DNA from 2 places in the Syntrophotalea carbinolica DSM 2380 genome. Region 1 is predicted to be linked to the other one. Evidence: riboswitches for the same ligand, from Rfam matches in the RefSeq annotation. Region 1 holds a riboswitch; the other holds the start of a gene.
The links. A riboswitch is a leader RNA that binds a small molecule or an ion and turns the genes downstream of it on or off. The one in region 1 is predicted to bind cobalamin.

Region 1 (11,516 bases):
TAATTGATCATGGTAAACAGACCATGGTTTTTGGCCCGCCGCACCGACTCGTAAACTTGCTCCAATCCGTATCCACAGGGTCGATGGTATGCCTGGTAAAAGCCTTCCTGCACCGAATTCATCGATACCCGGATGGAATCGATGCCGGCCTGGGCCAGCCGATCGACGGCATCGGGGTCGGAAGCGTTGGAATTAAAATGGATGGTACCGCAATCGGTGCGACGACGCATTTCGCGCACCGCCTGACAGATGGTATCCGCCTGCAGGATCGGGTCGCCCTCGCAGCCTTGTCCAAAGGAGACAATGGCATTTTCCGCCTGTTCCAGATGCGGCACGGCGATCTGACAAAGCTCCTCGACCGTCGGCACAAAAGTGATTCGCTCCTGGCTGGAAGGACAACACTCGGGCGCTTCCTGCAAGGAGATGCACCCCAGACATCGGGCGTTACAAACCGGCGAGGTCGGCAGCGGAGCCTCCCAGCGTCGGAAAAACAGGTTTTTGGCAGCAAAGCAGTGATAGTCCAGAGCGCAGCGGGCCAACTGCTCAACCAACCGGTTATCGGGATAGGCACGCACCAGTTTCTTGACCAGAGGATCGAGCTTGCGATCATCAAAATGATCCGGTTCCCACTGGGTATTGCGATCGACGCGCACTGCGGCGGCATAAAAACGCTCTTCCTCAACACACCAACCGACCGCCGTATAAGACCACAGGGGCAACTGCACCTGTTTGTCGCCATAGGCGGCTGCCGGCACCAAAGTCCGGGTATACCCCGGCGTCAAAAACGCAGATACCGCTTGCGCCCTGCCGCCGCCGTAATGACGCGGCAACTTGCGCAGGGTGACCATGCGGTTGTTGTTTCCGTCCATCCCGACCGGCGGAGTATCAGGGATGGTGAAAAGGCGGCTCCCTTCCGGCAGAGGAATGAGTTCCTCGGCACGGGGTAGCCTGGTATGGCCGCCGTTCATGCCGACCATAAGCAGTTCGGGATGTTCAAAAACTTCGCCGGAGGCATCCGCTACCACAGCCAGGATGGTCTTGTTGCGTTTCATGTGCTAAAAATCCTTTTTTATCGATGCAATAACCACTTAGATCGCCAAGCATAACACAGGCAGCCCGCGGGAGGGAATAGCCTCGCCGCATACAGATATTCCCGCAAAATCGATTTTGCGCTTTTCTCCGCGAGCATCCTTGGTTATGCTGACGGCCATGCGCATTATACTGACCACTCTTCATAGCAAATTCGTTCACACCAGTCTGGCTCTGCCACTGCTGGCGGCTTACTGCCGCCATCCGCAGCGCACCCTGCTGATCCGCGAATATACCCTGCATGAACCGAAAGAAACGGTGCTTGCCGCACTGCTGGCCGAACAGCCCGATGTGATCGCGTTTTCCGTCTACATCTGGAACCGTACCGCGACCCTGGAACTGGCCGATGCGCTGGCGGTAGCGCGTCCCGGACTGCGGATTATTCTCGGCGGGCCGGAGGTTTCCTTCGATGGTCCGGAACTGTTTGCGCGCCACCCCGGAATCGCTGCCGTGGTGCGTGGCGAAGGGGAAACACCGCTGCGGGCACTGCTCGATGCCTGGCTGCATGAAAAAAGCCCCGAAAACATCGCGCGACTCAGTTGGCGCGACGGCGAGCGCGTGCATTCAGGCCCGGATGGTCCGCTGCTGGCCGAACTGGATGACATCCCTTCGCCTTTCAATCTGGACCTGGTCGATCTGTCGCGCGGACTGGTCTACCTCGAAACCAGCCGCGGTTGCCCCTACCGCTGTGCCTTCTGCATGAGCGCCCTGGATACCCGGGTACGATCCTATTCGATGCCACGCATTCAGACGGATCTGCTCTACCTGATAACACGCGAGGTGCCTTGTATCAAACTGGTGGACCGTACTTTTAATTACGACGCCGAACGGGCCCGGGATATTTTCCAATTTATCCTGGAGAACAACCGCACCAGCCGGTTTCACTTTGAAATCGGTGCTCATCTGCTGGACGATGCCACCCTGTCGCTGCTGGAGCAGGCGCCGCCAGATACCTTTCAGTTCGAGATCGGGGTGCAATCAACCTTGCCGAAAACCCTGGAAGCCATCAGCCGCGAGACCTCCCTGGAAAAACTTGAGGCCAATGTCCTGCGTCTGCGGCGTGCAGACAATATCCATCTGCATCTCGACCTCATCGCCGGCCTGCCGGGCCAAGGCAGTGCATCGTTCCTGGAATCGGTCGACCGGGTCATGGAGCTACGCCCCCATCACCTGCAATTGGAACCGGTTAAACTGCTACCAGGTGCCCCGCTGCGCCGTAATGCCGCATCTCTTGGTCTGCGTTTTGATCCCCACCCGCCTTACGGCGTTCTGAAAACTCCCGATCTGACCTTCGAAGAGCTTGAGCGTTTACGCGGTATCGGCCGGCTCCTCGATCTGACCTGGAACGCCGAACGGCTGCAGGAGTTTCTGGAGCTGCTCTCCGCGCTCTACGGCAGTCTTTCAAAGGCCTTGAAAGCTTTGGAAAGCTTCTGGCGCAAGCAGGGATTGTTCCGCCGCTTGCTGTCTCAGCGAGCCTTGTTTGAAGAATTCTGGCATTTCCTTCGCACCTATCATTCCGATCCTGAACACAAGCCGTTGCAAGAGGCCCTGGCACGCGATTTTGCCCGCGTCGAACGCATCGCACCTGCCCAGGCTCCCGAGTTTCTGGATCTCGACCTGCATCCCGAAGAACAACAACGCGTGCGTGAACGGGTACGGCTCGAGACCGATCGCATCAAAGGCCAGGGTATCAAGCTTCAACATCTTGCCTGTGTATTTTCCCAGCTACCCCATCGGCAAAATCAGCGCACGATATTGCTATTTGTCTACCTGACCCGTCCGGGTGCAGCCATGCAGGTACATCAGATCGAACTGTGACCAGCGTATACCTGGTTTTCTCAAAAGACCTTACAGTTCATATTTTCTGCTTTTTCTCCGCTTTTCAATACCTATCCGATCTTGCAACCCGCCAACTCTGTGTTACTTTTTCATTGTAGCCACAATGCTGAGCCCGATGGATGAAGGGCTTCCGGCATTGTAATTTCCACACACCGGCATGCGGATTACTCCCATGCACTGTTTAAGGTTTCTGTTTCACGCATAACATTGTCGTTGTTTTATGTCCCACCTGTTCGTATCGCATGTACGTTGACCTCAGCCAATTTATCTTGGCGTCCCACGGAGGGTAGAGACGTTCTTCACGCGGTTGCGCAGCACCGGGAAGGTTCCCGGCAGTCTGGGCAACCTTTTATGCTGAACATGGAGGTAAAAACAATGAAAAAGTGGAGCGTGTTGTTTCTCGCGATGTTCGTATTATGTGCAGGTCTGGCATCAACAGCCCAAGCCAAGATCGAGGTCGAGGGCGATGCCTATGTCGGATTGTGGGATAAGTACATGTGGCGTGGTTTCAACCTCAGTGATTCCCGCCCGACGATTCAGGGCGGCATCGACCTGAGCCTCGCCAGCGGCTGGACGCTCAGCACCTGGCACAACTGGCAGTTGACAGGCGGTCCCAATTGGGACTCGGGAGAGCTCAACGAAACCGATGTCATTCTTACCTACGCCTTTGATCTGGGCGACATGGTTTCGATGTCGGTTGGGGATATCTGGTACATGATCGAGGGTGAAGATACCAACGAGTTATTCATTCATGCCACCCTCAATACTCTTCTCTCTCCAACCTTCACAATCTGGTGGGACTGGGACGCAGCTGAAGAAGATGGCCTCTACTACACCTTGGACATCAGCCACAGTTTCGATCTCGGCCAATGGGTACCCAATACCGCTCTGAATCTTGGCGCCCTCGTAGCTTACAATCAGCATACCGATTACGCAGTTGGTGATTTCGGCGGGTTCCACAACTACGAACTCAGTGCCAGCCTCGATTACGCCCTGACCGACCAGCTGACCATCAGTCCGACCATCATTTTTTCTTCGGGCATCAGCAGCGCCGCCAAGGCTAGTATCGACACTGAAACAGCCGGAGCCATTAACCTGACTTTCGTTTTCTAAGGCACCTTATAAAACAAACCCAATGAATCTGGCGGGGAGAAAAATCTCCCCGCCAGCAAAGTTTGACTGGCCCGTTTCCAGTGCCGGCCAGGCAACAGGCAAGCAGCCAAGATAACCGACGAACCCCGCACACCGAAACGGCAGGAGGATTACTTATGAGAAGAGCATTCTGGGGAGTATCGCTTTTCGGCATCCTGGGCCTGGTCGCCATAGGCCTGGCATTGGCTCCGGGCTGCAGCAAAGCCAAGAAAGAAACCTTGCGCATCACATGCTGGGGCGGCTATGCCAAACCCTATGTGGCCGATTTCCAGAAACTGGTCAAGGAAAAGTACAAGGTCGACGTTGAGGTCCAGATCACCAATCCCACCGACCAGGACGAGTTTTTCATGGCGGTGAAAAACAATACGGCGGATCTGATCTCACCACCCATCGAACTGCCAAAAATCCCGCGTTTTTATGCCTATGACGAGCAGACCCCTTATCTTCAGCCGGTGGATATCAACAACATTCCCAATCTCAAGAACATGATGCCGGTATTCCGTGACGATACCACGCCCATATTCGCTGGTAAGCGTTACGGCGTACCGTACAATTGCGGTCCTTACGGCCTGGCCTACAACACGGATGTGATCGGCACTACTCCAGCTACCTGGAATATCCTATGGGAGCCCCGTTACGCCGGCAAGTACACCATCAACAACAACTTCCCCAAGGTCAACGTCTGGATCACTGCACTGGCCCTCGGCTACGACTATGCGGATATCTTCGATATCGGGAACCTCGACCGGGATAAAGTTCAGCAGCAACTCAACGTTCTGGCCAAAAACGCCAAGAGCCTCTGGGATGGTGCCGCCAATCCGGATGAGTTCCCCGAATTATCGCTAGCCACCACCTGGGGATTTGCCGCCCAGCAAGCCAATCTTAAAGGCGGCAACTGGCTGTTGGCCAGTCCCAAGGAAGGCGGGACGGCCTGGATCGACTGCTGGTACGTCGGTGCTGGAGCCGAGGATATGACCAAGACTTTAGCCGAGGAGTGGATCAACTTCATGTTGGACCCGGCCCGACAGGCTGACGTGGTCAAATCCCAGGGAGTGTCCCCGGTCATTGCCGATGTCGGCGAACTGCTCGACGCCAAGGAACAAGCCATGTTCCATGTCGGGGATGAAAATTACTTCAAAAGTGTTGCCTTGTGGAGGGTCATGACCGAGGAAACGGAAAAAGCATTCAACGACATGTGGGAGGAGGCGAAAAAACACAGGGAATAGAAATCTGCATCATCTCCAACAGACAATCCGTGTACAAAAACTTGACACACAGGGCTCCCCGAAAAAAACGGGCCCGGGCCCTGTGGTTCACCCGAAAAGTGGAGGTGTCACATGCGACTCAGATCCAAATTTTTGTACGGCATCACGTTTGGCCTGGCTTTGACCTTTGTAGCAAGCCTGGCCGGGGCTGTCGCCATCCGCGACGTCAAGCCGGGCGAGGATGTGTTCGCCTACGTAACACGGGTCAAAGGACAATTTGATCAGCCCCTCTACCAACAAGTGCTCGGCGCGGCCAACTCCTTCAAAGAAGGGGATGAGGCCATCGGCGTGGCAGCGGATGACGACGCCAGCCGCGAGAACGCCCGCAAACTTCTGGCCAACACCAAAATCAAGGATTTGATGGCCAAGCCACTGTTTGTGGATGCCCAGTACGACCTCATCACGAACACCACCGATATGGCCCAGTACAACAAAGTCAAAGACTGGACCTTGGGCGAACTGAAAGATTTTCTCCTGACCAAATCTGAATCCCAGATCAAGGGGATCATGTACGGCCTGCACAGCGACATCATCGGCAACGTCGTAAAGATGATGTCTAACGATGAACTGACGCGCATCGGCCAGACCGTCTTCAACCCCCTACCTGGCTCCAATATCGGTGCCAAAGGCTATCTGAGCGCGCGCATCCAACCCAACTCACCGACCGACAATGCCGACGATATCGTCTGGCAGGTCTTCGACGCCTATGCTTATGCCGTCGGTGATCTGGTCGTCGGAACCAACCCCGTCGACAGCGAAGCGGCCAACATCGAAAACATCGAACTGGCCCTGCGTGACGTCATGCAGACCTTCGATGTCGATAAATACAACCCCTGGTGCGTGCTTTCGCATATCGACGTCCAGGCCGAAGTCGAAAAAAACAACCCCGGTTCCACCGCCATCTGGTTCCAGAGTCTTGCCGGCGTAGTCGATGCTAACAAGACCTTCGACCTGACTTTGCAGAAAATGATGGACTATGCCAGGATGCGTACCGGCAAGTACGGCCTCTATCATGAAACCGGCCAGGGCGCCGACTTCACCAACGGTCACGGCAAGGGCTTCGACATGGTCGTACATGAATCGCGCAAGTACGGCTTCGCCCGCGCTCTCAAACAGCAGGTAGCCGCCGCCCAGACCGATGGTCAGGGCGCCTGGTGCCATGTCAATGACGTGGCCGGTTTTATCGGCCCCGAAATTTTTAAAACCCGTGAGCAGCTGGTGCGTTGCTGCCTCGAAGACATTGCCATGGGCAAGCTGCACGGCCTGATCATCGGTCTCGACATCTGCTCGACCCTGCACATGCCCGTCACCCTCGATGATCTCGACTGGTGCCAGGACCAGATCGCTCCGGCCAACCCCGGTTATCTGATGGCCCTGCCGACCAAAAACGATCCCATGCTCAGCTACCTGACCACCGCCTATCAGGACCATGTCCGCATGCGCGAGAAATTCGGATACAAGATCAATGACGACATGTGGAATTTCTTTAAGAAGATCGAGATCATCGACGCCAATGGCAAACCGACCGAGCATTTCGGCGACCCGATCTGGGTCTACTACAAATACCAGCTGGCCAAAGGCGACACCCGCAGCATGAAGGAAATCTACGCCGAAGGTCAGAAAAAGGTGGATGAAATTCAGGCTCGCGGAGTACCTTTGGCCATCGGCTATGGCGAAAACATCTGGGATCTGGAACCGAAAACCAACAAGGCGATCCACGACCTTTATGATGACGCCAAGATCAGCCTGTGGGCCGAATTCACCCCCGAGTTCATCGCCTCCATCCCCAACGCCGTGACGGTCCAGACCAAATCAGCCGACCGGGAAGACTATGTTGCTCACCCGAGCACCGGCGAAGAATTCAGTGACGCCGCCGTCGCCACTCTCGAAAAACTGCGGGCCGCCTGGGGTGGCAAGGCTCCGGACGTACAGATCGTCCTTTCCGACGGCTTGAACGCCAAGGCTCTCATGGACGAAGATCACCTCATGCCTTTCATGGACGAGCTAAAGTCTGAAATGGCCAAAGCCGGCTGGACCGTGGCCAAGGAAAATATCGTGGTTACCAGCGGCCGCGTGCGCGCCGGTTACCAGGCCGGCGACATCCTGTTCAAAGATCCGGCCAGTACACCCAAAGCCATTATCCACATCATCGGCGAACGCCCGGGTAGCGGTCACCATGCCTACTCGGTCTACATGACTCGCGTTGCTCCGGCCACCTGGGCCGCCGGCACCGTCGACCATGATGTGACCAAGGTTATCTCCGGTATTTCCAATACCGGTCTTGACCCCCGCAAAGCGGCCCGCCAAACCGTAAGGCTGCTGCAATCCATGTAACCTTTTCGGTACGCCGGTATCTTTCCGGCGTACCGAACCCGTATCAACCCTGATCAGAAAGGCGTAACGGACAGCTTATCGCCGTTACGCCTTTTTGGCACCAACCGATAGCCCGAACAGTATGTCACCCTACCGGATAAACGTAGACTCCGGGCAAAGAAAGAAACGGTCTCATGAACCTTATTCTTCCTCCCGTACCCCCATCGGAGACCGGACCACCTCCCGAGGACAAACGCCCCGGCCTGATTCACGATGTCATCCACAAAACCCATTTATGGGCCCATGCACTGGTCATCAGCCGCTTCTACCGTTTCGGTGAAACCGGTAATCTCATGTACACTGTCGGCAAAAGCATTCTTGAGGGGGCTGTCTTATACACCATGTTCAGTATGGCCCAGACCGAGTATAAAGTTGCCGCCGTACTGGGAGTCATGACCAAATACATCTACCCCGGTATCACCTTTGTCAGCAGCGTAAAAGTCTCCTCATTTGTCGACCATCTGGAACGATTTACGGATAAGAACCGGCAACTTCAAAAACTCATCGGCGGCGTAACCCTGGTTGGCATCGGCCAAGCGTTGGGCGCGCTGATGCTGGTATTATGTTATCCACCGTTTTTTACGACCTGCTTCGATAGCGGAGGATTCAGCAGATATCTGCTCATTGTGCTTTATCTGCTGCATCATATTTTCGACGGTTCAGCCCAGGTCGCAGAAGGACGCATCTGGTTTAAACTCATTGAAATCAAACTACGCCATGGCAACCTGAGCCGCATTTCCGAAAACTTCTGGGGTATCCACGCCATGAGCCAAAACATTCAGCTTATGCTCGGCTTAATCCTGCTATGGGGCACAACCCTGATCACCGGCCTGTTCCGGGACCGTCTCGATGCCGGGGTCATGTGGACCATCGTGCTGAGCGGAACCTTGCTGACCGCTTTTTCCAAATTCACTCTGCCGCTGGCCTGGCACTTACGCCTGCGACATGCCCCGCAGGCAACTCCCCCCTCTGAGCCATCATGAAATCCCCCCATTTGGGGGATGGCATTAGGTTCGGATATCTGTTAAAACTCAATTCAGATATCGGGACACACAGTATGGCTTGCTCGGCGATATGCGCACGCCCTTCCGAAACCCCGATCTCGCACCACACAATTTGCTCAAGGACAGGTGCTCCAAAAGCCTAACAGGGAAGACGGTGTAAATCCGTCGCGGTCCCGCCGCTGTAACCGGTGACAATGGCCACACGATGCCACTTTTCGTAAACACGGAAGGGAAGGCGTGGCCGGAGATATGACCCGGAAGCCAGAAGACCTGCCTGTCCTGCCCACGTGCTGTTTATGACCTTCGAGGATTGAGGTCTGGCAATTCTGCTCGTGCGCAAACCGTACCAGGCGGATAAAAAACGATATCCCCGAAGCTTAAAGCTTCGGGGATTTTTTTTTGCGGAGAGGTTACCCATGCACCTGCCGATTCAACTAGCCATTGAAGGAAGGCTTTGCCTGCTGGTCGGCAACGGCCCCCTGGTTCACGCCCTCATCCCCAAGCTTGCCGAACACAATGCCCACCTGCGCCATGTCGACCCACAGGTCACCTTATCGCAAGTCGGGCCCTTGCCGGATACTATTGAAATGCGACAACGCCTCTACCGGCGTGAGGATCTCGACGGCGTCTTCCTGGTTATAACCGATGCCGACAATCCTGCCGTCAACGGGCAGGTCGCCGATGATGCTCGCGCCGCCGGGGTACTGATCATGCGTGGCGATCTGCCCGCATCGGGAGACATCATTCTTCCGGGATTGAAAACTTCACTACCCGCTTGTTCTGCAAACGACACACTCCCGGTGGCAAACGTTGCCAACCGGGGCCTGCATGTCTCACCCGGAAAGGTTTCCCTGATCGGGGCCGGCCCTGGAGATCCCGGTTTGCTCACCGTCAAAGGGGCTGCCTGCCTGCAAGATGCCGACGTGGTGCTGTTCGATGCTATCGCCAACCCGTTGCTGGTATCACGGTACGCACCGCAGGCCGAAAAAATCGACGTCGGCAAACGCAAGGGCAACTGCAAATCCACTCAGGAAAACACTATCCGCCTGATGCTCGAACTGGCCCACCAAGGTCGCAACGTAGCCCGACTTAAAGGCGGCGACCCAACCATTTTCGGGCGTGGCGGCGAGGAAGCACGGGCTTTATTTGAGGCCGGCATCCCTTTCCAAATAGTCCCTGGAGTCAGTTGCGTGGCCTCCGTACCAGCTTATGCCGGCATCCCCATCACCGACCGCGAATACGGCTCGTCCTTCGGAGTCTACACCATCCACAAAAAAGGCGGTGCCGATCTGAGCGAAGAACAATGGCGCCGCATGGCCCAGGGCCCTGACACCCTGATCCTTCTAATGGGTAAAACCATGCTTGCCACCATAGCCGACCAGTTGGTGCGTCAGGGGCGGCCGGCCGCCACCCCCGTAGCCCTGATTACCGACGGTACCACCTGTCGCCAAAAGCGTTTTATCGGCACCTTGGCCACCATTGTCGAAGATGTTGAACGAGCAGCCGACGGCAACGAGGGTCCCGGACTGATCGTGGTCGGGGAGGTCGTCTCGGCATTTTCCAGCATGCAGTGGTTCGAGCCTCGTCCGGGTGGCAAGTATATCGACGCGACAGACCAGGAAACCACCTTTACCTTACTGAGCAGACTCATGGAAGGGATTGCAGCATGAACGGCGCCCAGGTTTATCTCATCCGCCACGGCGATACGGGCGAGGCCCTCAAAGGTCGTTTTGTCGGTCGTCAGGATGTACCTCTCAGTTCCCTTGGTCAGCGGCAGTCCGCGGCACTGGGCCAGTGTAGTGAATTAAAATCCTGCAAGGAAGCCTTCTGCAGCCCCATGCTGCGGGTGCGGGAAACCGTCGGACATTCCAAACTCGATTTACTCTGTCGCCAGGACGAGGATCTGCGTGAGATCGATTTCGGCCGATGGGAAGGTCTTTCCTTTAGTGAAATATCTCGTGATTTTCCTGCCGAGGTCGATTGCTGGGCACGTCTGAAGCCTGACTTCCGGTTCCCGGAAGGCGAAACTTACGCCGACTTCTTACAACGCATCCAACAGGCGGCGGAGCGTATCGCTCGCACCGCCGCATCGCAGTCCGCACCGCTTGCGATCTTTGCCCACGGTGGCGTCATACGGGCCTTGATCTGCCAATGGCTGGGTCTGCCGGCCAAACATTACCTGTTATTCGAGGTCGAGCCCGCATCCGTTTCCGCAGTGCGTCTGTTCGGCGACCAGGGAGTACTGGTGCGCCTCAACGACCTCGGTCACCTCGGAGAGTTGCCGTCATGAGCCGCATGATCCTGATCACCGGAGGCGCCCGCAGTGGTAAAAGCGCCTTCGCCCAAAACCTGGCCGAAGCCCTGCCCGGTCCGCACGCCTATGTGGCGACCTGTCCCGTCACCGACCCGGAGATGGCCGAACGCATCGCCAAACACCAGAAAGCACGTGCCCGGCATGCCTGGCAGACCATAGAAGAGCCGCTGGATCTGCCCGCCGCCCTGGCGCAGGCGCAAAACTTCCCCACGGTACTGGTCGACTGCCTGACCTTGTGGATCAACAACCTCATGTACCAGGCCGCCGGCAAAAATCAATCGCTGTCGGAAGACGATGTGCAGTTGCGCTGTCAGGCTCTGACCGAGGCGGTACAGCGACATCCCGGCACCGTCATTTTCGTCAGCGGCGAAGTCGGCCTGGGCATCGTCCCGGAGAATCGCGAAACCCGTTTGTTCCGGGATCTTCTCGGGCGCTGCAACCAGCTGCTGGCCGCCAGCGCCCAACAAGTAACGCTGGTGG
Region 2 (11,516 bases), 780 kb from region 1:
GGTTGTTGACCGGTCGCCGCTATGCGGGACTTCGACGCGATGTGCGTACCATGGCGCATAAATTCGCTGATCAGGTGTTGAAGAGCGTCACCGGCCGGGAAGGTCCGTTCAGTTCCCGTATCGCTTATATCGACAACCGCACCGGGCACAAGGAGCTGTATCTGATGGATACCGACGGCGCCAATGCCCTGCGCCTTACCGATCACCGCTCCATTGTTCTCAATCCCGATTTTTCGCCCAACGGACGCGAGGTCATTTACACCTCGTACCGGCGCGGCAATCCCGATCTCTACCGGAAACAGTTGAGCACCGGGCAGGAAGCCCGCCTGGCTTTTAAAAAAGGCCTGAATATAGCAGCGCGCTTTCGGCCTGACGGTCGGGAAATTGCGCTCACCCAGTCGGCCACCGGCAATCCCGAACTGATGCTGCTCGGCACCGACGGCAGTCGCCGCCGCCGTCTTACCAGTCATTGGGGTATCGATGTCGATCCGAGCTGGAGCCCGGCCGGCGACCGGCTGGCTTTTGTCTCCGACCGGCAGGGCAATCCGCATATTTTCGTCATGGACCTGCTCGGCGGCCAGACCGCGCGACTTACCGCTAACGGTAAATACAACGCCACTCCGGCCTGGAGTCCCGACGGCAAGCGTATTGCCTTTACCCGCCTGGAAAAGGGCGTGTTTGATATCTATACCGTTCGACCCGACGGTACGGACGAACGCCGCCTGACTTTCGGTCCCGGCAATAAAGAGCACCCCCGCTGGAGCCCGGACAGCCGCTTCCTGGTCTATTCTTCCGATCAGGACGGCCGTAAGGGCATTTACATCATGCGGGCCGATGGCACCGGCATACGCCGCATCTCGGCCGGTGGCGGACAGTGCCAACACCCGGCATGGTCCGGTCAGCGGTGAGACGTTTATTCCCCCTGTTTTTTTGATAAACACTCACGTATAATGAGCGTTGCTTCAGTTTACCCGCTCAGTTTGAATTACACGCTTTTTGTATTTTCGGGATGGCCCCGAAGTTGTTGTTTGTCTTCAACCCCATTTTATCTATCAGGTAAAGGAGTAAAACCATGAAACGCGGAGGTATTCGGATTTCCATGCAGGTGCTGTTGATGATGATTCTTACGGCCATGCTGGCGGTAGGCTGTGCCAAAAAACCGGCCCCTGTACCTGTCACCACCGATGATCAGGCGGCAGCGCAACAGGCTGTCCAAGGTGTTGAAGAGATGGGCGCGGGAGAGACGGGCATTGGCGAAAGCATGATTGGCGAAGAGAGCATGGACGACAGCATGTCGATGCCGCAAACGGTTGCTTCTCTGGAACGCATCTACTTCAATTTTGACCGTTATGACCTGAGCCCCGAGGCGCAGGCCATTCTTATCAACAATGCGGAATATCTCAAAGCCAACCCCGATCAGAAGGTCCGCATCGAAGGTTACTGCGATGAGCGCGGTTCGGATGAATATAACCTGGCTCTTGGGGAGCGTCGCGCCCTGGCTGCCCAGAAGTATCTTGAATCCCTCGGTGTTGCCGGCGATCGCCTGAGTGTGATCTCCTATGGTGAGGAAATGCCTCTCGATCCGGCACAGAACGAAGATGCCTACGCCATGAACCGGCGTGCGGAATTCAAATCCATGCCCTGATTACAGGTTGGGTATTTTCGCGAAACCGATGTATCCAAGGCGGATCGGCTCTACCGATCCGCCGCCCTCAACACAATGAGGACCGATTGTCATGAAAAGCTTAAGAATCCTGATGTTGTGCGCCGCCACGCTGGCCTTGCTTGCCGGCTGTATCCCTTCTCAGCAGGAACTGGCCATGAGCCGCGACCTTGAAGAGATGAAACGCCGGCTGGCCGCCACCGAAAGGGAACTCGCGACCCAACAGACCGACCGGCTCGGCCAGACACGCCAGCGCCTGGATGATCTGACGCAACAACAGGCCAAAACGCAGGCGGATCTGGATAACCTGCGCCTGGAACTGCAAAGCATCCATGGCCGTTTCGCCGATCTTGACCAACAGCGTAATGAGCTTCAGGAGGAACTGGCCCTGGTTCGTGACGATCTGGGGCTGCGCATCAGCGCCCTTGAAGAAAATCCGTCTTCCGCTACCGGCAACACGGCCCCGGTGGTTCAACTGCCGAAGGCCGGCGCCGCCCAGCCCGAGACCGTTTATCTGCAAGCCGTCGATGCGATCCGCAAACAGAAGCACTATGCCGAGGGTCGCAAGCAGTTGGAAGAATTTCTGCAGAAAAACCCCGGCCACTCGCTGGCACCGAACGCCGCTTACTGGATCGGCGAATCCTATGCAGGGGAAAAAGAATACGAGAAGGCCATCCTGCAGTTTGAAGACGTCATTCAGAAATACGGCGATCATCCCAAGGCGGCAGCCGCCTATCTCAAGCAGGGGTTGACCTTCGATCAACTCGGAGACCGCCAAAGTGCCCGCGCCATTCTTGAAAAACTGGTCAAGAGTTTCCCCCTGTCCGGGGAAGCCGGTATTGCCAAAGAACGTCTCAAAGCCTGGGGCAAATAATAAAGACCCAAAAAAAGGGGCGGCCTGAAAAGGTCGCCCCTTTTTTAATCTCCCCCCCTGAATGGTCAGGCCATGGTTTCATACCAGCCGGAGTGTTGCGGCAGGAAAACATTGTCGATAATATGGATCACCCCGTTACTGCATTGGATATCCGCTTTAACGATGTGCGCGTTGTCGATCATGATATCGTTTTCGTCCAGATAGATGGAAAGGCTTTTGCCCAGTTCCGTGACCATGGAGTCAAGGTTTGTGACGTCCATTTCCTTTTCAGTATATTTCTCCGCGACCAGGTGGTAGTTGAGGATATCCGCCAGTTTGCCGGCATCGGCCAGCACCTGATCGATGTTGAGGCGCGCAAAAGCCTCATCGTTAGGTGCGAAGAAGGTATAACTACCGGGTTGCCCCAATCTCTCAACGACCCCTGTGACAATCCCCAAAGCCTTGTTCAAGGTCTTCAGTGATGGATCTGCAGCGATGGCTTCCATGATCGTCGGCATGGCAAACTCCTTTTCTCGGCCCCTGATGGAAAGAACCGTGCATGGTATTGACATTAGCGGCCCGTTTTCATCTCGGATCGTATCGGGTTGGAGCCGCAAAGTTTGAACCTTACCTGGCCATTGTAACTGATTTACCCCCCTTGACAACCTGCGCCTTGACCTCGTATGCGGCGGCAAAGCCTTTTCTCCTTAAGCTCATGCCGTCGTATGCTCCCGAAAAGTTGCGTTTAAACCCATCCTCTGGAATAAAGCTCTCAAGCAGAAGGCTTTCTTGACATTGGCAGCCGTTTGTACTAGTTTCCGTATACGAATGGAACGACATTCATTCGTAACACTATCTTGAAGTGCGCTCCAGGTTACATCGACCTGATAGCGAAAAAAGGGAATGCCGTGCAAATCGGCAACGGACCCGCCGCTGTAACCGACGACGAACGTCACTGAAAACCAATGCAGCATCGCGCTGTGTGAAGGTGTGACAAGTAGGTTTGAGTCGGAAGTCAGAAGACCTGCTTCAAGATTTTATATAGGGACCGGTTTCGGGGCTGAACCGTTTCCAGGGCGCAGTGCGTCCAATTTTCTTTGGGATAAAACGGGATCCCGGAGAACCTGTATCAGGTTCTCCGGGATTTTTTTATGTCGGGTGCCGGCCCCTGCCCGATGCTATTTGTTGAATTGTCGAAAGGAGGGATTCATGCTCGGCAATTATTTTTCACGAGGGGCAGTCCTGTTATGTCTGGGGGCCTGTTTATTGCCGGCTCCGTTGCGAGCCGAGGCGCACCGCACCCTGGATGCGGTGGTGGTTACGGGTACCCGGTTTCCTGTCACGGAAAGCGCGAGCCACCGTCTGGTCACGGTGGTTACAGCCGAGGATATGCAGGCGCGCGGTGCGCAAAATCTTTACGAGGGGCTGAGCAAAGCGGGTGGCCTGGCATTCAAAACCCAGGGTCCCCTGGGCCTCAGCAACGGCGGCATGACCAGCGACCTGAGCATTCGCGGCCTGCCGGGGGGGGAGCTGGTCCTGGTTAACGGCATGCCCATTCAGGGTGCCGGAGGCGCGTCCTACGATCTCGATACCATTCCCATCGAGCAGATCGACCGGGTTGAGATTCTTAAAGGAGCCGCCTCGACCCTTTACGGTGCCGATGCCATGACCGGGGTCATCAACATCATCACCAAACAGCCGGAAGAGGTCGCTCTGACCAGCATGCGCGCGGAGCTCGGCGAATACGGTTATCGGAATTACAGCGTCGGAATCAGTCGCGCCAATCTGACCGCCGGTATGACTTACCAGCATCTCAACGATCTGCACAAAATCTATCAGAAGACTTACCTGAACCCCACCTCCAGAAGCACCCCTGCGCACTACGACGTCGGCAATACGGACCGTTACGGGTTTAACCTGAGCTTCAGTCCGCTGCAGGACCTGACCTTTGATCTGCTTGCCAGCTATTATCGCAGCGGTTGGCAAAAAGTTTACGACGCGGGCGGCAAAAGCGGCATTGCGGGAAAACTAGAGAACCAGTTCACCCAGCAAAAATACAAACTCTTCACCGATGTGCGCTACGAGAAAGACCGCTATCGCCTGAAGGGATTCTTTTCCCTGGGGACCACCAATGTCGACTACGATGTCTACGGTGGTAAAAAGGTCACGGATGGCTCCAAAGACTCCTGGAACAAGGAGTACAACGCCGGACTGTCGGGCGACTATCGCTTCGAACTGCCGGAAGACATCGCCCTGACGACGGGTGCGGAATATATCTATCGGGCAGCCAATTACCGCTACAAGTACAAGGAACATCACCGCCACGATGCCGCGGCCTTTGTCGAGGCGGAGAAAACCTTTTTTGAGCGTTTGACACTGACGCTGGGCATGCGCGAACAATTCATTCTCCCCGAAAAGGAAGGGGAGGAATATAACCGCTGGCTGCCGGCTGCCGGACTGAGTTTCCAATTGACCGAAACGACCCGGTTGTTCGCCAATTTCAGCACGGCGTTCCGGGCACCGACCTTCAATCAGATGTTCAACGACTCGTCCCGGCTGGTCGGCAATCCGGATCTGCGTCCCGAAAAAGGCAAAACCTACGAGGCCGGGGTCAAGTTCACCGGCAGAGGCCTGAAAGTTCGCCTGGCCGGGTTCTATATGGATTACGAGGATAAAATCGACACCGGCTATATCGACGGAGTCGATGACAAGACCTACTTTAACGCAGGCGATTACGAAAGTATCGGTGTGGAATGGCAAGCTGACTGGCGGCCGTTTGTCGGCAGTAGGGGACCATGGCATACCCTGGCCCTGCGCTGTTCGGGATATTGGGCCGACCCGTCCGCCGAGGATCCGGACGGTCAGGAGTATCGGCCGGGGCCGAAGTTCCAATCCAGCCTGGGAGCTTCCTGGCAATGGCACAAGTTCGATGTGGAATTGAGCGGAACCATTCTTGCGGGGCGGGAGGACTATCTGGATGATGCCTATACCATGGATATCAGTGCCGGGTACCGTTTGCCCGTGGGCCGGGTTTACGTGACCGTCACCAATCTGCTGGATGAAGAAGTGGTGAGTGCCGGCAATCAGGATCCGGAAAGCAGCTACCAGTACGAATACTACGAAATGCCGCGTTTGGCGCTTATCGGGTACGAAGTTACCTTCTAACCGAGGCTTTACAAAAAACAGGCCGCTGCCCTTGACGGGTAGCGGCCTGTTTTTTTCGCCTTCCCATGAGCCGTCCGGTGCGGTTCATCGAAACAGCTCGGGACGGCGGTCGTCCAGAAAAAACGTTCGCCCTTGTGCACGCGTGCGGTTCACTCCATCGAGATCGAGATCCCAAAACAGTAACCCTTCACCCGGTTCGGTGCGTTGGGCAAGCAAGGTGCCGGTGCGATAGTCCCACACCCCCAGACCGCCACTGCAATCGCTGCTTTTGAGTTTTTGAACATGATTGCAGGCGGCAACATACATGGTGTTGTCATAGGCGCGGGCTCCCATATAGCGCTGCCACAATTGCATGCGATCGGGACCGGCATGGGGAGCAGCATGGGGTGCCAGCAGCAGTTGCGCTCCCTGCACCGCATAAGCAGTGGCCAGCTCGGGAAAATGCAGATCGTAACACAGCCCTATGGCGAATGTTATCGGCATTCCCGCGCGGCTTCTGGTCGTAAAGACGGGCAATGCATCACCGGCGCAAAATACCTCGCGTTCGCGACGGCCAAGGTGGGTTTTGCGATAACGTTCTATCGAACCGTCGGCTGAAGCGACCAACTGGGTGATGTAACACGCTGACCCGGATTTTTCGATCAGACCGGCCGACACCACCATGCGATGCTTTCGGGCCAATGCCGCCAGGTGGCAAGAAGCCCGTCCCGGCACCACTTCGGCAAGCTCGCCAATCCCGCTGCGGGTGTAGCCGCAAATGGCCAATTCCGGAAAGCAGACCATCTCGGCGCCTTGCCGCGCCGCCTGTTCGGTCCAGCGGGCGATCCCTTCCAGATTACGGGTGCAATCGCCGATCTCCGATACCGACTGCACCAGTGCCAGACGAAAAGCCCCCAGATCCGATAAACCGTTTTCTGTCATATGTTCTCCTCTGCTGGACAGGGTATCCGATTATATCCGGCACAGAGATAGATACAACAGGCTTATCGGGGCGCGACGACAATGATGGTGTTTGTTGGTGGACCGATGGGGGCTGGCCGGAGGGTTCTCCTTAAGTTAATTTGCATCCGGAAACTCAGGATGCACACTGCGTAGTTTTCATAAGGGAAACGAGTGATTTTTCCCAAGGTCAAGAAAATCGAGCACTTGCGCGGAGGCGTAGTTTTTACGCCGCACAAGCAAGTGGGAAGATTGACGCAGAGATTGGGGAAAAGGACCGTTTTCGGATGAAAACAAAGTTAATTTGCCCTTCCGAGTCGCTGCAATGGGTGGGTTGGCTGAGGTTTTTTCTTTTTTAGCGAATTTTTTTCTTCCATCGACGGCAGGTGCAGTGCAAAATGGTTCGCTGCAACCTGATCCTGTCCTTTTATGAATTTTGGGCGAGGGAAAATCCTCTTTCCCGGAGACATGTACCCGGCCTGTCATTCGCTGATTTAACTGGCTGCCAACAGTTAATCACTTGAAACGGGACCGTCCCCGAAATTCCTTCGGCCATTCAACCGGCTGCCAACGGTTGATACGCTAAAGTTTCCCGCACGCAAGCTTCCTAATGTACTAATTCCAATAGTTTTCGACCTAAACATTAACCGCTTTAAAAGTTAATCGCAAGTGGCTTGCAAGTCACTGTTTATAGGAGTTTTTTTTTGATGAAATCCCTTCGCAATCGTATTTTGTTCCCTGTGATCGGTTTTATTATACTCGGCATGGCCCTATCCGCGGTCCTCTCCACCCGAACCACATCCCATATTGTCCAGAACATCATCACCGACCAGCTGGAAACCCTCACCCGGAATCTGTCCGCGCAAATATCGGCCTGGATCCAGGACCTGCGCGGTGATCTCAAAACACAGTGCCGACAGGAAATATTCACCAAAATACTGTCGCAGGAAACACCCCGTGCGGAAGAGCTCGAAAAAGCCAATAAACTCATGCAGGAGTTTATGAAGACCTACGATATTTACGATTCCATTACACTTATCGACAGAACCGGAAAGGTTGTGGCCCATCCCAATCCGGAGGTGATCGGGCTTGACCTGTCGACCCGTTCCTATTTCAAGTTGGGGATGCAGGGCCAAAACAACATCAGCAATGTCATCAAAAGTAAAGTCACCGGACGGCCGATTTTCACCATAGCGGAGCCCATGAAGCTGCATGGAGAGGTGATCGGTGTTCTGACGTCATGCATCGAGCTTAGCAAGTTTACGGAACAGTTCATTGTGCCGATCAAAATCGGCAGCGACGGTTACGCCTTCATGACCGACAAGACGGGCATGATCTGCAGCCATCCGGATACGGATGTCATCCTGCAAACCAACATCAGTGCTTTTGACTGGGGTAAGCAGTTGATGAGCCGGAAAAATGGCATCGAGACCTACACCTTTGAGGGGATTGAAAAAATCGTCAGTTTCCGTACCGAGCCGACCACCGGTTGGTTCGTTGCCGCCGGAGCGGATACCGAGGATATTTTCAGCGTGATCGACAGTCTGATCATGCGCAATGGCATCATCGGCATTATCGTTGTGCTGGTGCTGGCCGTTATGGTCATTTTGATTGTCAGGCCGATTACCAATATCCTCGGCAAGGGTGTCGCATTCGCCCAGGATATCAAGAACGGTGATCTCTCCGGTCGCTTGCACTTTAGCCGCCGAGACGAGCTGGGACTGCTCGCCGAGGCCCTTGACACCATGGCCGACAGCCTCCAGCAAAGAGCCGCATTGGCCGAAGCGATTGCTGACGGCGACCTGACCCGGGATGTGGTCTTGACCTCGGAACATGATGTGCTCGGCCGGGCCTTGCGCAACATGACCGATCGCCTCAATGACATCCTTAGGCAAATCGACAGCGCCAGCGAGCAAATCGATTCCGGTTCCGGCCAAGTCGCAGATTCCGCCCAGGCGCTGTCTCAGGGAGCTACCCAGCAGGCGGCTGCCATCGAGGAAATCGGTGCCAGCCTGGGCGAACTGTCCGGCCGCACCCATGAGAATGCGGAGAATGCGCAGACAGCCAACAGCCTGGCCAATACGGCGAGAAGAGCAGCGCATGGCGGCAGTGAACAAATGCAGCAGATGGTTGCCGCGATGCAGGAAATCAGCGAATCGGGCCAAAATATCAGCAAGATTATCAAAACCATCGACGAAATCGCCTTTCAGACCAATCTGTTGGCACTGAATGCAGCAGTCGAAGCGGCGCGAGCCGGACAACATGGCAAGGGCTTTGCCGTAGTCGCCGAGGAAGTCCGTAACCTGGCCGCGCGTAGCGCCGATGCCGCCAGGGAAACGGCCGAGTTGATCGAAGGCAGTGTCAAAAAAGGAGAAAACGGCACCGATATTGCCAACCGTACCGCCGCAGCTCTGGAAGAGATTGTGGTCGGTATCGGCAAAACCGCCGATTTGGTGGGAGAAATTGCCGCATCCTCCAAAGAACAGTCGGACGGTCTCGCCCAGGTCAACGACGGCATCAATCAAATTGACGCCGTCACTCAGAGCAATACCGCCGGCGCCGAAGAAAGCGCAGCGGCAGCCGAGGAGTTATCCAGTCAATCGGCCTACATGCGTCAGTTGTTAAGTCAGTTTCGTTTGCGTGGTCATGCTGCAAAACCCCCAGCACCCGGTTATGCTCAACAGCCGTCAATCTCTGCTCCCAAGGCGGCCCAAACGCTGAAAGCCGAAACGGCGGGACAAAACAGCTCGATACCGCAAATCGCTCTCGATGATGCGGACTTCGGCAAATACTGAAGTTAACCGGATCACACACTTGTAAAACAGACGGAGGCTGCCCTGTTTGAGGCAGCCTTCGTCCGTTTTAACAGGGAAAATCTCCCCCTTATCGTATCTCGGGAACATCAAATCAGGCGGTTGTTTCCAAAATCGGCACGCCCGCAAATTATGGAGCCAACCGAACACAGTGCCGCAGCCGCACGCAACCGAAGCATGAAAGGTGCGGACAGCCGGACGTATTCGATGCCGGGATGTTCCGTACCCGGGAGCTTGAGAAAACACCATCCGGGATTAAACTGAAAGAAGGTAACACCGTGCAAGGGGACAGGCTCCGCTTATCCGGAGGATAAGGGCCGGGGCGTTGTCACGAAACGAACCGATAGACGCAGAGAGCGGGGTAAGGGGCCGTTTCCGGGAGAAACTAACCGGCTTAGGGAGGGTTAGTGGCCATGAACGATGACGAACGTATCCGAAAATTGATCGAAGGCGCACTTGCCAACGATATCCGTATCAAACTGCCCGAAAGCCATTTACGCATCAGCTACCATGATGGCACGGCAACGCTTGCCGGAACCATCGATACCATCGCGGGCAAACGCCTGGCCAAACGCCTGGCCGAACAGGTGCCGGGGGTGCGGCAGGCATACGACCTGTTGGATGTCGCCATTGCCCACAGGATGGGGCACAAGGAAATCACACAACACATCCGCCATGCGTTTATCCAGGAGCGCAACATCGATGAGGAACATATCGATATCGAGACCGATATCGATGGGCACGTGACCTTGCGGGGGCGGGTTCATTCCATGGTGCAGCACCGACTTTGCGAAGTTATGAGTTGGTGGGTGCCGGGGGTCAGGAACGTGCTCAACATGATAACGATCGTACCGCCGGAAGAGGACAATGACGAGGAGCTCAAGGATAACCTCCTGGTCATCCTCGAAAAAGATCCGTTGGTCGATCCCAAGCATTTTCAGGTTCAGGTAAGCGATGGCATGGTGACATTGCGCGGCCGGGCCAATTCCGATATCGAAAAAGCGGCGGCAGAAAACGACTGCTGGTTCACCCCCGGTGTCGTTGACGTCAATAATCTTCTTGCTGTCGGCTAACCTCCGGCGGATCGGGCATTGTGCCTGGCTGTTGGCAAGGCTTGTCTCTTTTAGAGATATGCTGAGCTAAAAACGGAAATACAAAAGGCTGCCTTTTCGGGCAGCCTTTTGTTTTACACATTGCGAGACGCGGCTCAGGGCTGGGCCATGGTTCGTTGCCACTTATCGGTAAAGTTGTCTTTGATCCAGTGGCCGTCAAGCCATTCGCGGGGGTTGACCTGGAGGCCGGACAGGACGATGCCGAAATGCAGATGGTCGCCGCCGGCCATGCCGGTGGCACCTGTGCGGCCGATGATCTGCCCTTTGCTGAGCTGATCACCGACGGCCACGTCGATGCTGCTCAGGTGGGAGTAAAGGCTCTGCAGGCCGAGGCCGTGATCGATGATGATGCACTGGCCGTAGATGCCGAAATCCTCTGCCATGATAACCGTGCCGCTGTTGCTGGCCGGTACCGGAGATGCCGCCAGAGAAGCCAGGTCCAGGCCCAGGTGGGTCTGATGGTCGACTTTTTTGCCGTTGAACATGTAATCGCGCTTATCGTTGAAGTCCGCGCGGGGAGCCGCATTGGGCAGCCGCAAAAAGGCGCCCTGCCACAGGGGGCGATCGGCGGTTTTCGCGGCCAGGTCATTCAGCTTGGCAACGTTTTTGGCCCGCAGTTCGTTGTTGACCCGCAGAAAGAGTTGCAAGGGGTCGGTCACCGTCGGGAAATAATGCTGAAAATCGGGCATTTTGTTGTCCAGAAACCGCTGGCTGATATTGATCCTGTCGCTTCGCCCCGGGCGGGGAATGGAGTGATAGTAAAAACCGCCTGTGCGCTGGTTGCCCGCCTGGTCCTCCACGATCACGCGCGGTGAAAAGGCACTGCGCCGGATATTGTGCGGCCAGGCGAACAGGCAGGCGTAGACGCCGTTATCCTGCCGGTAAGCCGGGAAAAAACGATCCGCCACCTGGACCCCGGCATATTTGACATCTTCGTTGACCCGGAACATGGTCAGACCGACTCCCCCTTC

Region 2: it holds a riboswitch for cobalamin, as region 1 does, so the genes downstream of both, PCAR_RS16060 (TonB-dependent receptor plug domain-containing protein) here and cobA (uroporphyrinogen-III C-methyltransferase) in region 1, are expected to answer to the same signal.

What each region holds. Positions count from the first base shown of each region.
Region 1 is NC_007498.2:592,586-604,101, reverse strand. Features, by position in the region: gene PCAR_RS03165 (radical SAM protein) at 1-1,052, opposite strand, end outside; gene PCAR_RS03160 (B12-binding domain-containing radical SAM protein) at 1,198-2,907, shown strand; gene PCAR_RS03155 (TorF family putative porin) at 3,304-4,041, shown strand; gene PCAR_RS03150 (ABC transporter substrate-binding protein) at 4,197-5,306, shown strand; gene PCAR_RS03145 (ethanolamine ammonia-lyase) at 5,418-7,679, shown strand; gene PCAR_RS03140 (hypothetical protein) at 7,853-8,701, shown strand; cobalamin riboswitch at 8,830-9,014, shown strand; gene cobA (uroporphyrinogen-III C-methyltransferase) at 9,139-10,392, shown strand; gene cobC (alpha-ribazole phosphatase) at 10,389-11,012, shown strand; gene cobU (bifunctional adenosylcobinamide kinase/adenosylcobinamide-phosphate guanylyltransferase) at 11,009-11,516, shown strand, end outside.
Region 2 is NC_007498.2:3,474,540-3,486,055, reverse strand. Features, by position in the region: gene tolB (Tol-Pal system beta propeller repeat protein TolB) at 1-908, shown strand, start outside; gene pal (peptidoglycan-associated lipoprotein Pal) at 1,073-1,645, shown strand; gene ybgF (tol-pal system protein YbgF) at 1,737-2,537, shown strand; gene PCAR_RS16070 (fasciclin domain-containing protein) at 2,603-3,034, opposite strand; cobalamin riboswitch at 3,365-3,562, shown strand; gene PCAR_RS16060 (TonB-dependent receptor plug domain-containing protein) at 3,726-5,681, shown strand; gene PCAR_RS16055 (nitrilase family protein) at 5,766-6,602, opposite strand; gene PCAR_RS16050 (methyl-accepting chemotaxis protein) at 7,328-9,415, shown strand; gene PCAR_RS18160 (BON domain-containing protein) at 9,847-10,506, shown strand; gene PCAR_RS16035 (M23 family metallopeptidase) at 10,641-11,516, opposite strand, start outside.